Linked DNA regions of Phreatobacter stygius. The protein of the gene in region 1 interacts with the protein of each later gene in a pairwise test. Links are inferred from orthologs where the notes say so. Each region holds a gene or a part of one and is shown in the gene's direction. Other genes may lie near its edges. The genes, in order: E8M01_RS01565 and E8M01_RS32705.

The links.
Region 2: the proteins of E8M01_RS01565 (region 1) and E8M01_RS32705 interact in binary tests that used the Escherichia coli proteins (3 or more experiments, as listed by UniProt). The link is inferred for Phreatobacter stygius from one-to-one orthologs.

The regions. Positions count from the first base shown.
Region 1 is NZ_CP039690.1:312,156-320,350, reverse strand. Bases 2,250-4,996 are described here. They hold E8M01_RS01565 (2Fe-2S iron-sulfur cluster-binding protein), read left to right. Parts: upstream 2,250-3,336; coding sequence 3,337-3,657; downstream 3,658-4,996. Other genes in these bases: E8M01_RS01560 (NAD(P)/FAD-dependent oxidoreductase), read left to right, coding at 3,740-4,777; E8M01_RS01570 (Hpt domain-containing protein), read left to right, coding at 2,849-3,205; E8M01_RS01575 (hypothetical protein), read left to right, coding at 2,418-2,696; E8M01_RS01580 (LysE family translocator), read left to right, coding at 2,250-2,319. In the rest of the region: E8M01_RS01585 (apolipoprotein A-IV repeat region-like domain-containing protein), read right to left, coding at 1-362; more of E8M01_RS01580, read left to right, coding at 1,687-2,249; E8M01_RS01555 (DMT family transporter), read left to right, coding at 5,477-6,346; E8M01_RS01550 (SixA phosphatase family protein), read left to right, coding at 6,641-7,165; E8M01_RS01545 (YcjX family GTP-binding protein), read left to right, coding at 7,167-8,195. UniProt on the Escherichia coli protein: Ferredoxin are iron-sulfur proteins that transfer electrons in a wide variety of metabolic reactions. Although the function of this ferredoxin is unknown it is probable that it has a role as a cellular electron transfer protein.
Region 2 is NZ_CP039690.1:6,914,953-6,923,299, reverse strand. The notes cover bases 1-2,899. They hold E8M01_RS32705 (HesB/IscA family protein), read left to right. Parts: upstream 1-1,210; coding sequence 1,211-1,588; downstream 1,589-2,899. Other genes in these bases: E8M01_RS32695 (enoyl-CoA hydratase), read right to left, coding at 2,217-2,899; E8M01_RS32700 (TfoX/Sxy family protein), read left to right, coding at 1,588-1,962; E8M01_RS32710 (SUF system Fe-S cluster assembly protein), read left to right, coding at 714-1,085; E8M01_RS32715 (cysteine desulfurase), read left to right, coding at 1-575. Outside these bases: more of E8M01_RS32695, read right to left, coding at 2,900-2,990; E8M01_RS32690 (Bug family tripartite tricarboxylate transporter substrate binding protein), read right to left, coding at 3,004-3,984; E8M01_RS32685 (CaiB/BaiF CoA transferase family protein), read right to left, coding at 4,071-5,288; E8M01_RS32680 (LysR family transcriptional regulator), read left to right, coding at 5,503-6,456; E8M01_RS32675 (GGDEF domain-containing protein), read right to left, coding at 6,666-7,730; E8M01_RS32670 (DEAD/DEAH box helicase), read right to left, coding at 7,850-8,347. UniProt on the Escherichia coli protein: Is able to transfer iron-sulfur clusters to apo-ferredoxin. Multiple cycles of [2Fe2S] cluster formation and transfer are observed, suggesting that IscA acts catalytically.

The DNA.
Region 1 (8,195 bases):
AGCCCGGTCCAGGCGATCGACATGAAGAAAGCGATCCAGAGCGGTGTCGCGGAGGCGCGCCTGGACAGACGCTCGAGCAATTGGGCGATGTCGCGCCGGTCGTCATTGGCGGCGGCCTGGCTCGGCGCCACCACGCTGTCGGCGCGTTTGGTGTCGGCAAACAGATCGTCGTCGACCTTGACCGGCGAGGCCGATGCCTTGGCGTTCTCGGCCGACCGGGTCGCCGGCTGGACCTTGGAGGGTTCCTGAACCGCCGGCTTCGTCGTGCCCTTGGCCTCCTCGGTCGCGAGGTTCAGCGCATCCTGGATCGCCGCAAGAGCCGCTTCAGCCGGATCCTGGATCTTCTTGGGAGTGTTCGCCATGGTCGTCGCCCGCGTCCTCATACTCTCGCAGACAGGCCCCCGACAGCCTTCGTGTCACGGCCCAAGTGCCTCTCGGACGCAACACGACGACCGGCGGGACAACAGTCCGCCGCACCAATAATCTACCGATGAGATCTTCGGAAAGATACCGCGACACCCCAGCGTTTCTCAAACATCGTTAACGCCTTGTTCACCATGTTTTTAGCCAAGTACTTGAAATGGCTTGGTTGATGGAATCCCACCCGGCCAAACGTTCCTTTTGTGTTCGTTAACCTGTGGATCAATCAGGGCGAACCGCCCGCTATCCGCGGCCGCGCCGATCGCCGCCGCCTCCCGGCAAGCGAGGACGCCGCGCGATTTCCGAAGCCCGCCGGCCTCGGCTGCGGAGGCCGGCGTTTCCGGTGGCCGGCGCGCGGCGCGCGATCGCCGGTCGCGCCCTCAAGGCCAAGAGCGCGCCACCGCAGCACCATGCCGGTCCAGGTCGTTGTCAACCTTGGCGGTGGCTTGCCCGATCGCCGGCACATCCCGAGACCGGGAAGCCCAGGGATCAAAGCCAGGCGGCAAACCGGGTCCCGTCGCGGGCTTCGGAGCACCGGCCGAAGACCGGCCTTCGACCTCCGGCATCGGCTGACCGGCGCGGCATTTTCATGCCACATTCCCTTGCGAAAGGTTGCCCTTGATCCGTGTTGAGGAAGCGCGGATTTCAAGCATGGAGAAAGCAGTTGAACTATAAATCAGCAATCTTCCCTAAGGTCGTTGTAATTGCCGTTGGCCTTTTTTCTGCGGGAAATGCCTCCGCCGGGGGCGTTCGGGCGGCCGATAACGAACCGCCGGCAGGTCTGTCGCAGCGGCTGGCCCAAAGTCCACTGCCGGCCTGCATTCTCTATTCGTCGTCTCGTTTGACGCCCGAGGGACTGATGCGGTGCTCCTATCAATGCGGCGATCGCATCGTGATCCGCAGTTCCTACAATTCCTGCCCGTCGAGCGTCGCGCGACCGGCGGAGAGATGACGGCGATGCCGTCAGGCCACACCGGGGACTGGTTGCTCCGGCGCTTCGGTGAGGCGCCGCCGCGCCGGTCCACTGTGACCTGTTGAGCAAGATGATGGGTTTGATGACGGCGGGCAGGGTGGCTCCTTGCCTGTCGTTTGGCGGCCTTTCGAAGGTCACACCGGAACCTCCGCCTCGACCTCGCCCCGCCGGGGAGAGGTGAGGCGGGGAGCCTGTTCGCCGGCGGCAGCCAGGAGCGCAGTCCGGGCGGGCAACCTTGATGCCGCGCGGGAATCTGATAATCGGAAATTCCGGCTCATGCGAAGGACAACGCTATGCCGGATGTCTCCACCCTGATGATTTTTGCCGCCGCCGCCGTGGTGCTCACCGCCACGCCCGGGCCCGACATGCTGCTCATGGCCTCGCGCAGCGTTAGCCAAGGGCGGGCCGCCGGCTTCCTCACCTATGCCGGCATCGCGCTTGGCACCTATTGCCATGCGCTCGCCGCCGGGCTCGGGCTGGCGCAGCTCTTTCTCGCCGTGCCGGTGGCCTATGACATCGTGCGCGCCGTGGGCTCAGCCTATCTGCTTTATCTCGCCTGGAAGACGATCCGGTCGGGCGAGGCCGGGTTTGCGCCGTCATCGGGCCTGATGCGGCTGTCCAAGGCGCGCATTCTCGCCGAGGCGCTGGCGACCAACCTGCTCAATCCGAAAATGGTGCTCTTCGTGCTGGCACTGTTTCCCCAGTTCATGCGCCCGGAGGCGGGGGCGATGGTTTTGCAGGCGCTGATGCTTGCGACGATGCTGAACGGCGTCGGCCTTGTGGTGAACGGCGTGGTCATCCTGTTGAGCGATCGCATCCGGATCGGCCTTGGCACAACGGGCCGTTTCCGCTGGCTGCCGCGATATCTGCTGGCCACCGTCTTTGCCGGATTGGCCTGCCGCCTGGCCCTCGGCGGCCGGGACTGACCGTTGCAGGGCTTGCCGCGACGGTGATCCCCGTGGCGCGGTCTGGCCGAACGTGCCACGATCCGGTCGAGAGTGTTCCCTGGATGGCTTGTTTCGCCATGATCGAGAAGTCGACCAAGTCCGTGAGCGCGCCGCCCGCGTCCCGTCCGAGCGAGGCGCAACGCCGCTGGCTGGCCCGCGGCATCGGCCAGCCCGGCGGCAAGTTGCCGCTTTTCGACACGCTCGGGCGCGAGGTGCCGCATTCAACCATCCGGGCCTGTATCGAGGCCGGCTGGGCCGAACCGTGGTTTGCCAACCCGCTCAAGCCGGACTGGCTGGTGTGCAAGCTGACCGATGCCGGCCGCCGCCTGATTGGTTCAAAATCAGCGAAAAATTGACGGAGATTCACCTCCTATCAACCGAATGTCCGGGTTTCACCAGTATTGAGCCCTGGTTTTAACCCCGCCTTGCCGTTCCCATCCGATGATCGGGCGACATGACGCGAGAAGGGCTCGACCTTCTCCCGGACAGGCAGGACACCAGAACCACCATGACCGATGATCCTTCCGGGCACAGCAGCCCCGTCGATCTCGCGCATCTTGCCCGCCAGACCTTCGGCGACCGCGATCTTGAACTGGAGGTGCTGGCGCTGTTCGAACGCCAGTCCCGGGCGATGATCGAACGGTTGCGCCAGGCCACCACGGCCAAGGACTGGGCCTATGCCGCCCATACCCTGATCGGTTCGGCCCGCGGCATCGGCGCCTTCGCCGTGGCGGAAGCGGCGGAAGCCGTCGAGGGCGCCAAGCTCGACTACCTGTCGAGCCAGGCGATCGCCGAACTCGAGCGCCTGGAGGCCGAGGTCGCCGAGGCCAATGCCTTCATCGCCGAGCTGCGCAAGGTGGCCTGATCAGGCGTGCGAGCCGGCCCCCTGGCAAAAGCCCGACCTTTTCGCTATCTCAACGGCACGTCGGGACCGCCGCGGATGATGCGGCGGTTTCGCGTTTGAGCGACCATTCCAGCCGCAAGGGCCGAGCCATCATGCCTCAGATTACCTTCATCGATCATGCTGGCGAGAAGCGCCCGGTTTCCGGCGACGTCGGCGCGACCGTGATGGAAGCGGCGATCAAGAACGGCGTGCCGGGCGTGGTGGCGGAATGTGGCGGCGCCTGTGCCTGCGCGACCTGCCATGTCTATGTCGACGACCAATGGACGGCAATTGTCGGCGAGCCCTCCCATATGGAGGAGGATATGCTCGATTTCGCTTTCGACGTGCGGCCGAATTCGCGGCTGTCCTGCCAGATCAAGATCACCGATCAACTGGACGGCCTGATCGTGACCACGCCGGAACGGCAGGGCTGACCGGCGTAGCCCGGCTTTCGCCGCGGGCCGGCTTCGCGCTAGAGACTGCACGGCTTGGACTGGACCTCATCCGGGATAACCCATGACCCGCCCCATCGAGACCGATTGTCTGATCATCGGCGCCGGCCCGGTCGGCCTGTTCGCGGTGTTCGAGCTCGGCCTCGTCGATGTGAAGGCGCATCTGGTCGACATTCTGCCGAAGGTCGGCGGGCAATGTTCCGAGCTCTATCCGGAGAAGCCGATCTACGACATCCCCGGCTTTGCCTCGGTCAGCGGGCAGGGGCTGGTCGACAACCTGATGAAGCAGATCGAACCGTTCGGCGCCGAATATCATCTCGGCCAGCAGGTCGACGCGATCGAGGTGCTGGGCTCGGCCGAAAAGCCCTTGTTCCGGGTCACCACCGACGCCGACCAGGTGTTCGAGGCGAAGACCATCGCGATCGCCGCCGGCGGCGGCTCGTTCCAGCCCAAGCGCCCGCCGGTTCCCGGCATCGAGAGCTATGAAGGCGGGTCGGTGTTCTATTCCGTGCGCAGAATGGAGCAGTTCCGCGACCGCGACGTGCTGATCGTCGGCGGCGGCGACAGTGCGCTCGACTGGACCTTGAGCCTTGAGCCGGTCGCCCGCTCGCTGACCTTGATGCATCGGCGCGACGAGTTCCGCGCCGTGCCCCATTCGGTCGACCAGATGCGCGCCCTGGTCGCGGCGGGCAAGATGAACCTCGTGTTCGGCCAGATGACCGGGCTCGAAGGCGATGGCCGGACGCTCTCGGCGGTGTCGTGCCGGGGGGCCGACAACCAGCCGTTCCAGGTCGCCTGCAACATGCTGCTGCCGTTCTTCGGGCTGACCATGAAGCTCGGCCCGATCGCCGACTGGGGCTTGAATCTCCACGAAAACCTGATCGCGGTGGATACCGAGAAGTTCGAGACCTCGACGCCGGGCATTTTTGCCATTGGCGACATCAACTGGTATCCGGGCAAGCTGAAGCTGATCCTGTCGGGGTTCCACGAGGCGGCGCTGTTTGCCCAGAAGGTGCACCGCTACGTCTATCCGGAGCGGCGCCTGACGTTCCAATACACCACCTCGTCGTCGAGCCTGCAGAAGAAGCTCGGGGTGGCTTGAAGGGGGGCTGAGCGCGGTGCGTTCGAATGGCGCTGCCGTCCGGTCGGCTTGCTTTGAGATGCGCTCTGGAACCACCGCCTTCACCTCTCCCCGGCCGGTCGGGACAGGGGGCGAGGGGCCTTCCGAAGAAGCACCGTGCAAGGCGCATACGGCCTTGTGCTGAAACGGCAATTCCCCCTCTCCCGGCCTTCGCTACGCGACGGCCGACCTCTCCCCGCCGGGGCTACCGGATTCACACATCTCGACAATCCATGTCTTGGCGCGGTGTTTCTCGCTTCGTCATGGCCGTGCTTGTCACGGCCATCCACGTCCTCCGCGGTCAAGGCAATGCGTGGATGGCCGGCACAAGGCCGGCCATGACGAAAAAGGACGGCGCATGCGCTATCCGTGGTTCTCGTGCGAAGCCTTGAGAGGTGGCGAATTCAGGCCCCTTTGAGAGATGTGTGAATGTCGTAGCCCCGCCGGGGTGAGGTGAAGGCGGTGGTTCTTGCGTGAGCTTCGGCCTTCGATAGGCTCAGGACGAGGGGACCGCTGACCGTTGCGCAAGTCAATGGCCGTCCCCGCACACACCATCGCTCGCAAATAGCATCGCCCCACTGGTCAACCGGAGGACGGCGCAGGGGCGGCATGTCCGCGCGGCCTCTTGGCTGGTCGCGAAAATCGCCTAAACACTGGAGGCCAAGGAGCGAAACAACCGCCATGCCCCCAGCCACGGCTGAGCGCCCGCTCGCCGCGATTGCCGCCCAGCTCGTCTGCTTCACCTTCATTTCGGCCAACGACGTCATCGTCAAGCTGATCGTCGCGGAATTGCCGAGCTGGCAAATCATTGCAGTCAGGAGCGGCTTCGGCCTGGCCCTGCTGGCGCCCGCCATCCTCTGGCGCCTGGCCGATGGCTCGGGCCGGCTCGTCACCCGCCGGATCGGCGCCCATGTCCTGCGCGCCGGCCTCTCGGCGGTCTCGATCGTCACCTATTTCGAGGCCTTGCGTGAGCTCGACCTGCCGGTCGCCACCACCATCCTGTTCGTCACGCCGTTCTTCGTCGTCGCCCTGTCCGGCCTGGCGCTGCGCGAGCGCGTGCCGGCCAATCGCTGGATCGCCGTGGTGATCGGTTTTGCCGGCGCGCTGGTCATCATCAAGCCGGACACGAGCGGCATATCCATGGCCGCGCTCCTGGTGGTGGTCTCGGCCGCCACCTGGGCCGCCACCATGGTCGCCATGCGCGACATGACCCGCACCGAGAGCAGCCTGGCGATCATCGTCTATTTCAACCTGTTCCTGGTCATCATCGCCGGCAGCCTCGCCTGGCCGCTGTGGCAGCCGCTGTCCTGGCGGATCATGGCGATCATCGCTTGCGTCGCGGCGATCCAGCTGATCGCCCAGCAGTTCATGATGGTGGCCTTCCGTTTGGCCTCGGCCTCGGTCACCGCACCGCTGCAATATGTCCAGCTGATCTGGTCGGTGCTGGCCGGCTGGTTCATCTTCGGCGTGATCCCGGCGCTGAACGTCTTCGCCGGCGCGGCGATCATCGTGGCGAGCGGGCTCTACCTGATCCTGAGCGAGCGGAGGTAGAGGGGGCGAGTGGCGAATGGCGAATGGCTGCCGGCGGCGCGATCAATCCGCTCGCACGTGAACCGCTGGCCCTTCACCTCTCCCCGCCGGGGCGAGGTGAGGGGGGCTCACGTGCATGGTTCGGAAAGCCGTGTTGAGCCTGGTTCCGGGGTGCGAGCTCAAATTCGAGCGCAAGCTCCCTCGGACGGCACTCTTGGCCGGCCTCGATATCCGGGTCCCACCCTGCCGCGACACACCGCCGCTTGTTTCGGCCGGGGTGATCGCGCACATATCAGGTCAGTTCAGAGGACCCTCATGCATCGGCTGATCCTGTTGCGTCACGCCAAATCGGACTGGCCGGCAGGCGTGGCCGACCACGAACGCCCGCTCAATGGCCGCGGCCGCCGTGGCGCGCCGCTGATCGGCGGCGCCATGGCCGAGCGGGGTTATGTGCCGGAGCGGGCGCTGGTCTCCAGCGCCCGGCGCACCCAGGAGACCTGGGCGCTGGCCAAGGCGGCCGGGCGGACGCTGCCGGAGGGCAGCGAGGATGCGCGGCTCTACCATGCCTCGGTCGGCATGCTCATGGCGGTCATCGGCCAGACCCCGGAAGAGATCAAAAGCCTGGCGCTGGTCGGCCATAATCCGGGCCTGGAGGCACTGGCGGGGAGCCTGGTGGCCGAGGGGCCGCTGATCGAACGCCAGCGGGTCTCGACCAAATATCCGACCGGGGGTCTCGCGGTGATCGACTGCGATATCGCCGCATGGCGCGACATCCGGCCGAAATGTGGCACGCTCATCGCCTTCATCAGCCCGCGCGACCTCGACGCCGGGGCGGAATGACATGGCCTGGACCGGCTTTCTGAACGAGTCCCGGCTCGCCGCCCGCTCGATCGCCGCCTATGCCACCGACTGGGTCAGCCCGACCTTGCGGCTCGGCGTCACCGGCCTGTCGCGCTCCGGCAAGACGGTGTTCATCACCGCCCTGGTGCACGGCTTGCTGACCGCGTCGCGCTGGCCGGTGTTCGAAGCGCAGGCGCAAGGTCGGATCGCCCGGGTGCGGCTGGAACCGCAGCCCGACGACGGCATTCAGCGTTTTGCCTATGAGGACCACCTGGCGAGCCTGACCGGGCCCGACCGGGTCTGGCCCGAAGGCACCAAGCGGATCAGCGAGATCCGGCTCGCCATCGATTTCGCCTCCAATTCCGGCCTGATGCGCGGCACCGAGAAGACGCTGACGCTGGATATCGTCGATTATCCCGGCGAATGGCTGCTCGACCTGCCGCTGCTCGCCCAGTCCTATGGCGAATGGTCGCGCCGCAGCCTGGAGGCGGCCGGCAATCCGCCGCGCAAGGGCCTGTCGGGCGCCTGGCTGGCGGCGCTGGCTGAGGTCGACCCGTTCGCCCGCGCCGACGAGACGACCGCGCGCCGGCTCGCCGAGCTGTTCACCAGCTACCTGAAGGCTTGCCGCGACGAGCGGGTGTCGCTGTCGACCTTGCCGCCCGGGCGCTTCCTGCTGCCGGGCGAGATGGAGGGCTCGCCGGCGCTGACCTTCGCGCCGATGGAGCTCGGTGGCCGCGAGCCGCCCGGCGACAGCCTGGCGGCGCTGATGGAGAAGCGCTTCGAGAGCTACAAACGCCTCGTCGTGATGCCGTTCTACGCCAATCATTTCGCCACGCTCGACCGGCAGATCGTGCTGGTCGATGCGCTGGCCGCGCTGAATGCCGGCCCGCCGGCGCTGGCCGACCTGGAACTGGCGCTGGCCGACGTGCTGACCGCGTTCCGGCCGGGCCGCAACTCCTTCGTCTCGGCGATCCTGGCGCGACGCATCGACAAGATCCTGTTCGCCGCGACCAAGGCCGACCATTTGCAC
Region 2 (8,347 bases), 6.6 Mb from region 1 along the record:
ACGCCGATTTTTACGTGTTCACCGGCCACAAGGTCTATGGGCCGACCGGCATCGGCGTGCTCTACGGCAAGCGCGAGCACCTGGAGCGCATGCCGCCGTTCAATGGCGGCGGCGAGATGATCAGCGTCGTCACCATGGACGGGGTGACCTATAACGACCCGCCGCATCGGTTCGAGGCGGGCACGCCGGCCATCGTCCAGGCGATCGGGCTCGGCCAGGCGCTCGACTACATGATGTCGATCGGCCGCGACAAGATCCGGGCGCACGAGGATGCCCTGGTCCGCCATGCCCATGAGCGGCTCGGCGCGATCAATTCGTTGCGCATTTTCGGCCAGGCCCGCAACAAGGGCGCCATCGTCTCCTTCGAGATGAAGGGCGCGCATGCCCATGACGTCGCCACCGTCATCGACCGCTACGGCGTGGCGGTGCGGGCCGGCACTCATTGCGCCATGCCGCTGCTGCAGCGCTTCGGCGTCACCTCGACCTGCCGGGCATCATTCGGGCTCTACAACACCCATGACGAGGTCGACCGGCTTGCCGAAGCCCTGATCAAGGCCCAGGATATGTTCAGCTGATGTTCGGCTGACTGCGCGCCGCCTGCAGCCGTTCCATTTGAAATGGCAGCCAAGCGGCATTATGTGACTTTCGCGGGTTCTTGTCGGTGAGGCTCGACTTGGCCTCGCCCGAACCTCCGAAATGGGACCTTGACCCCTATGGACGACACCCAGACGCTCAATACGACGGTTGCCGGCGATGCCGCGGCCATTCCGCCGGAGGAGCTCGATCGGCTGACCGATGACATCGTTGCCGCGATGAAGTCGGTCTACGATCCGGAAATCCCCTCCGATATCTACGAGCTCGGCCTGATCTACCGCGTCGATATCGACGACAACCGCAAGGTGGCGATCGACATGACGCTGACCTCGCCGTCCTGTCCGTCGGCCGCCGAATTGCCCGGCATGGTCGAAAACGCGGTCGCCGCCGTGCCCGGCATTGCCGAGGTCAAGGTGACGCTGACCTTCGATCCGCCCTGGGATCAGAGCCGGATGTCGGACGAGGCGCGGGTCGCGCTCAACATGTGGTGACGGATCTTCGGTAGAATTCGGCCGGCTCGCCGGGATTTAACTTCGAGCCGGCAATGTCTATATCTGGCATGTGATGCTTTGGACGCCGGGCCTTGAACCCGGTCCGTTTCGGAGATTTTGAGACCATGGCGCTACCGAAAATGCAGGCCATGCGCCTGACCGACGCTGCAGCCGAGCGCGTGAGGGCGCTGATGACGACCGCCAGTTCGCCGGATGCCGGCCTGCGCGTCGGCATCAAGAAGGGCGGCTGCGCCGGCATGGAATATACCATGGAGTTCATCGACGGCCCGGCCAGGTTCGACGAGATCGTCGAGGACAAGGGCGTGCGCGTGTTCATCGACGCCAAGGCGGTGCTCTATCTGCTCGGCACCGAAATGGACTATGTCATCGACAAGATGGCGGCCAAGTTCGTGTTCAACAATCCGAACCAGACATCGGCCTGCGGCTGCGGCGAATCGATCGCGCTGACGCCCGCCGCCCCGGAAGCGCTCGGCGCCTCCTGATGCCGGGCGGCCTGCTCGATCCGGATTTCCTCGTCGACCTGTTCCAGCCTTTCGCCACCATTTCCGTCCGCGCCATGTTCGGCGGCCAGGGCATCATGCGCGAGGGGCTGATGTTCGCCCTGGTCGACGGCGGCGTGATCTATCTGAAATCCGATGCCGAGACCGACGCCGCATTCGCCGCCGAAGGGCTCGAGCTGTTCGTCATGACGACCAAGGCCGGCAAACAGATGCCGATGAACTACCGGCGCATGCCGGAGGCCTGTTTCGACGACGAGGCGAGCCTCCAGCGCTGGGCCGGCCATGCCTGGGGCGCCGCCTTGCGCGCCGCCGCCAGGAAGCCGGCGAAAGCGAAGGCGGCAAAGGGCAAGCCGTAGCGAATGGCTGATAGCGAATAGGGGATGATGCCGTCCCGGCAGCGCGTCAACCCTCGCCCACGTCTGCGTGGGAGAGGGTGGCCGCGGAGCGGCCGGGTGAGGGTGGTTGCGTCGATGCGCGACGGGCATTCCCGCCGGAAATGAGGGCCCAGCCTTCGTCAGACCCTCACCCGGCGCCTGGCGGCGCCACCCTCGCCCGCAAGCGGGCGAGGGTTTACGCGCTCGCCACTCGCCACTCCCCACTCGCCACTCGCTTATCGCCCCTTGTGATCCAGGAAGGCCTGCATGAAGCGCTGCGGCTCGCCGGTCGCGAAGGCCCGGCCGAAAGCCGGGACGCCGGCTTCGATCGCTTGGGCCAGGGGCAATTCGTCCCACTGGCGCAGCAGGACCTTCTGGGCGCGGATCACCTCGGGTCCGCAGGCCAGAATGGGGGCGAGGGTGGTCTCGATCGCCGTATCCAGAGCCGCGAGGTCCGCCACCTGGTCGACCAGGCCCCATTGCAGCGCGGTCGCGGCGTCGATCGGTTCGCCGGTCAGGATCATCCAGCGCGTCCGGCCGGAACCGATGAGCCGGGGCATCAGGGCCGCATGGATCACCGAGGGGATCCCGACCTTGACCTCCGGCATGGCGAATTGCGCGGCGCTGGACGCGATGCGCAGGTCGCAGGCCATGGCCAGTTCCAGCCCGCCGCCCAGGCACCAGCCGGCGACGCGCGCGACGACCGGTGTCGGAAAGAGGCGGACCGCCTCGCACAGATCGCGCAGCCTGGAGATGAAGCGTTCGCCGCTTTGCTGGTCCAGTCCGACCATTTCGCCGATATGTGCGCCGCCGATGAACGTGCGATCGCCGGTGCCTGACAGCACCAGGGCGCGCAACTCCGGCCGTCGCGAAAGCTGGTCGAGGCCGGCAAGCAGGGCATCGATCACCTGACTGCTGAGGATATTCGCCTTGCCGGCATTGCTGATCGTCAGCCGGACGGTTCCCTTGCCGTCCTCGGCGATCGTGCAGTGATCATTCAGAGCCGTCATATCCGTCACCGCCTCACAGTTTCGCAAAATTGATGTCGTCGACGATCTTCTTCCAGGCCCTGTCCTGGTCGGCGATCAAGGTGCTGAACTCGGCCGCCGAGGTCGGCGCCGGCACGGCGCCCTGCCGGCCGATCGCCTCGACCACGTCCTTGGCGGCGAGCACCGCCCGGATGGCGCCGTTCAGCACCTCGATGATCGGCGCCGGCGTGCCGGCGGGTGCGGCGATGCCGAACCAGGACGGGTTGTTCATCGCCGGCAAGCCGAGCTCGGCATAGGTCGGAACCTGCGGCAGGATATCGAGCCTGTGCCGGAACGCCACCGCCAGCGGTGCGATCCTGCCGGCCTCGATGAAAGGCGCCGACGAGGGGATATTGTCGAACAGCACACCGATCCGGCCGCCGATCAGGTCGGTCAGCGCCGGTCCGAGGCCCCGGTAGGGAACGTGCTGGAGCTTCGTGCCGGTGACATGCATGAACAGCTCGCCGTTCATATGGCTGAGGCCGCCAATGCCGGACGAGCCGAAATGATAGTGGCCGGGTTTCGCTTTCAATTCGGCAAGGAACGAGGCGAAGTCGCGGCCCGGAAATTCCGGACCGACCACCAGGACGTTGGGGACCTCGGCCAGATTGCTGATGGCCGCGAAATCGCGCACCGGATCGTAGCGGCGTTCCTTGTAGACATTGGGATTGACCGCGTGGGAACTTTCGACCGCCATGACCAGCGAATAGCCGTCGGCCGGCTGTTTCGCGCCGAATTCGGAACCGATCGCGCCGCCGGCGCCCGGCCGGTTCATGATGACGAAGGACTGTTTGAGCACCTCGGTCAGCTTTTGCGCCACGATGCGCGCAATGATGTCCGTGGTGCCGCCCGGCGCATAGGGGACGACGATCTGCACCGGCCGCGTGGGATAGTCGGCCGCCTGGGCCCGCCGGCCTGAAACGGCAATGGCTCCCGCGCCGATCAGGACATGTCGGCGAGACGGATATTTCGGCATGATGGCCTCCCGGATTTTTTGTTGGACGGCGCCAAGGCGCTGATGGCCGGCCGCTCTTGTTGCAATGGCAGAGGACGACCAGGCGCCTATGCGATGACCTTGCCGCTGCGCAGCGCGGCCATTTCGGTCGCGCCGAGCCCGAGCTCGGCAAGGACTTCCTCGGTATGTTCGCCGAGCAGCGGCGGCGGGCGCCCGTCGTCGGCGCCGGCGACCGGCGGCAGCAGCGGATTGCGCACGCTGGGGATAGCCCCCATCCGCGGATGACGCAGCGTGCGGTTGATCTGCCGATGGCGAACCTGGGCGTCGGCGAAGACCTCGTTCAGCGGCTGGATCGGCCCCCAGGGCACACCGACCGCGTCGAGCATCCGGCCCCAGTCCTGCCGGTCCTTGCGCGCCAGGATCCTGGCGACCTCCTCACGCAGGGCGGGCAGGTTCTCGATCCGCCCGGCATTGGTCCGATAACGCGCGTCGCGGCCGAGGTCATCGCGACCGGCGACGGCGCAGAAGCGCTCGAACTGCGCGTCATTGCCGATCGCCAGGATCATGTGCCCGTCGCGGCAGGCAAAGACCTCATAAGGCGCGCAATTGGGATGGGCGTTGCCGCTTCGTGCCGGGGCCTTGCCCGAAACCAGATAGTTCGTCGCCTGATTGGCGTTGAGCGCGACGCCGACGTCGAGCAGCGCAAGGTCGATGTGCTGGCCTTGTCCGGAGCGCTCGCGCTCGCGCAGCGCCGCCTGCACGGCAATGGTCGCGTACAGGCCGGTCATCAGATCGACCACGGCGACCCCCGTCCTGAGCGGCCCGGCTCCCGCCTGGCCGTCGGGAATGCCGGTATAGCTCATCAGCCCGGCCATGCCCTGGAAGACGTAGTCGTAGCCCGGCCGCCCGGCCATCGGACCGTCCTGGCCGAAGCCGGTAATGGAGACCTGGATCAGCCGCGGGTTGATGGCCCGCAGGCTGGCATAGTCGAGACCGAACCTTAGGAGCGAGCCACTCTTGAAGTTCTCGATGACGACATCGCAACGCGCCGCCAGCCGCTTGACCAGGGCGGCGCCTTCGGGTTTGGCGAAGTCGATAGCGATGGACCGCTTGCCCCGGTTGCAGCACAGGAAATAGGCGGACAAGGGATCCTGCCCCTCCGCGGTGAGGAAGGGCGGTCCCCAGCCGCGCGTGTCGTCGCCGGTCTCGACGCTCTCGACCTTGACCACATCGGCGCCGAGGTCGGCGAGGTTCTGCGTGCACCAGGGCCCGGCGAGAATGCGCGAGAGGTCGAGGATCTTCACGCCCGACAGGGCATCTTGCAGCGGCATGGAAACTCCCCGGGGCGCGTGTCGACCAGGGGTGAAACCGGTCTGCGGCCTTGAGGGTGTGGCCGGGGACCGGCGGGCTTGCCAGTTTAAAGAGCCGAAGGCGGCGTTCTCCTGTTTGAAACGGTGAGGCCGGGGAGGATCACCGCTCGCACGGTCCGATTTCGGCAGATAAGCTCGCGGCTGGCAAAGGCGGATCCCTGTTCAGTTCATGCGTTACGACCTCACCGATCTGAAACTGTTCCGGGCGATCGCCGAGGCCGCCAGCCTGTCGGCCGGCGCGGCGCAGATCTATCTGTCGGCGGGATCGGCGAGCTACCGGCTGAAGAACCTGGAGCGGACGGTGGGAACCGCGCTGTTCCTGCGCACGCCGAGGGGCATGGAGCTGACGGCCGCCGGCGAGCATCTGCTGAAACATGTGGCGCGGGTGTTCTCCGACCTGGAATGCATGCACGGCGAGATGAGCGGTTTCGCCAAGGGCATGCGCGGCAATATCCGACTGTTCGCCAACAGCAGTTCCCTGAACGGTTTCCTGCCACGCGATCTCGCGGGCTTCCTGGTCGCCAACGGGCAGGTGAATATCGAGCTCGAGGAACACAACAGCGACGACATCGTGCTCGCCGTCAGCGACGGCATCGCCGATATCGGCGTCATGGCCAGCGACATCTCGTCGGGCAGCCTGCAGGTCTATCCCTATGCCGAGGACAGCCTCGTGCTGACGGTCGCCCCTGGCCATCCGCTGGCGGAGAGTGGTGCAATCCGGCTCGACCAGGCGCTCGACCACGACTTCGTCTGCATGCACCGCGCCAGCAGCAATTTCCAGTTCCTCGCGGCGACTGCCGGCAAGCTCGGCAAACATCTCAAGGTTCGTATCCACGCCCAGAATTTCGCCACGGTATTGCAATTGGTGGCGGCCAATGTCGGCGTTGCGCTGGTGCCCCGCAGTGTCCTCGGCAACGCCTTCACCGATCGGACATGCGTGGCGGTGCCGCTGCTCGACGCCTGGGCGGAGCGCCGGTTGAAGATCGTGACGCGCGACATCAACGATGCCTCGGCCTTCATGAAGGGCCTGGTCGGTCACCTCCTCAAGCAGGCGACGACGGACCGCGCATCAACCCTCGCCCGCGCCTTCGTGGGAGAGGGTGGCCGCGGAGCGGCCGGGTGAGGTGGTTGCGTCAATGCTGGACGTGCATTTCGGGCGCAAGTGATTGGCGGGGGATTTAAGACCCTCACCCGGCGCCTCATAGCATCGAGCGAACGCGAGATGCGTTCGCACTCGCTATGCGCCGCCACCCTCTCCCGCAAGCGGGCGAGGGTTGACGCGCGCTGAGCTCGCCGCTTCATCCCCATTCGCTATTCGCCACTCGCCGCCGGTCAGGCGACCTTGGCGCGGCCTCGGTCGGCCTCGGCGTCGGTCTCGCAGACCACCCGGTTGCGGCCATTGCGCTTGGCCGCATAGAGGCACTGGTCGGCCCGCTCATAAAGCGTCGCCGCCGTGTCGCCCGGGCGGAACATGGCAACCCCCAGCGAGACCGTGATGCGGCCGAGATTTTCGCTGGTCGAGCGCTTGATCAATTCCTTGGTCATGACGGCGCGGCGGATATGTTCGGCCACCGTCACGGCGGCGCGCAAGGGCGTGTCCGGCAGGATGATGGCGAATTCCTCGCCGCCATAACGGCAGGCGAGATCGTGTCCCTTGACGTTCTGTTTCACCGAGAGGGCGACCAGGCGCAGCACCTGATCGCCGGTCAGGTGGCCGAACGTGTCGTTGAATTTCTTGAAATTGTCGATGTCGCTGACCAGCAGCGCCAGCGGCGTCTCGGACTTCTGCGCCAGGGCCACCGCCTTGGCGATCGCCTGGTCATAAAACTTGCGATTGCCGAGCGAGGTCAGCGGATCGGTCAGGGATTCCGTACGAACCGCATCAAGATTGTCCTGCAATTGCTTGATTTCGCTATGAGAAGCCTTCAGTCGCTGTTCCAGCGCCTTGTTATTGGCTTCGATCTCGCGGGTCGAGCGGACCAGCGTCTCGATGACCGTCCTGACCCCGTCGGTGGAGGCGGCGGCGGCGAGCTTGGCCGAGGCGCCGGCGAGGTCATGGCCATAAGCGGTGGCCTGCCCGGCGGCCGAATCGATCATCCGCATGACGTCTTCGATCTCGTCCATGACACGATTGCCGACGACGTCGATCTTTTCGGTCAGGCGATTGGGCGAGAGGTAGTGGTCATAGATGGCGTCGAGCTGGTCCTGGTCGATCGCGCCATGCTCGGACAGCATCGTATTGACCGCGTCGGACAATTCCGTGTGGTAGCCCGACGCATAGGTATACCAGATCTCGTAGTTGCGCGGCACGGCCGCGAGCTTGCGGCCCTTGATCTGGCCGAATGCGAGGTCGCCGAAGGCGTGCGTCCGTTCAATGTCGTCGTTGCGGTCAAACATCTGAACGGCCGTCCCTACTGGGAATAAGGGCGCGCAAGGCACGCCCTCGAGATTTCTGGCCGACAGGCTAACCAGTCAATGCTGAATGCCCGGTAAAAAACCGGGCATTCGTGATGCGGTTAGCGAGACTTGAAAGTGATCGGTCGAAGCAGGAACTGCGGCAGATGCGACGCATCGCCTTCCTCGTCGGGGCGCTGCGGCGGGCGGCTGGCGGCCTGGGCCGGGCGGGATGCCGCCTGCGAACGGGCCGGCCGTTCGGCCCGGGCGGCCGGACGGGCTTCGACCGGGCGGTCCTCGGCCGAACGCTCTTGCACCGAACGCTCTTGCACCGATCTTTCCTGGCGACGGGCCGGGCGGTCTTCAGCCGGCCGGGGCGCGGCTTCGCGGCGCGCGGGACGATCCTCGGTCGACGCGGCCTTTTCACGGCGGGCCGGACGCTCTTCGGTGCTGCGGGCCTCGCTGCGCGAGGTGCCGACGCTGCGTCGTCCGCGGCCGCCTTCGCCACGTCCGCCTTCGCCACGGCCGTTCTCGCCGCGTCCACCTTCGCTGCCGCCGCGCCGTTCGCGGCGGGCTTCGGTGGCTTCCTCGGCCGAAACCGGGGCGCCTTCCCAATTGAT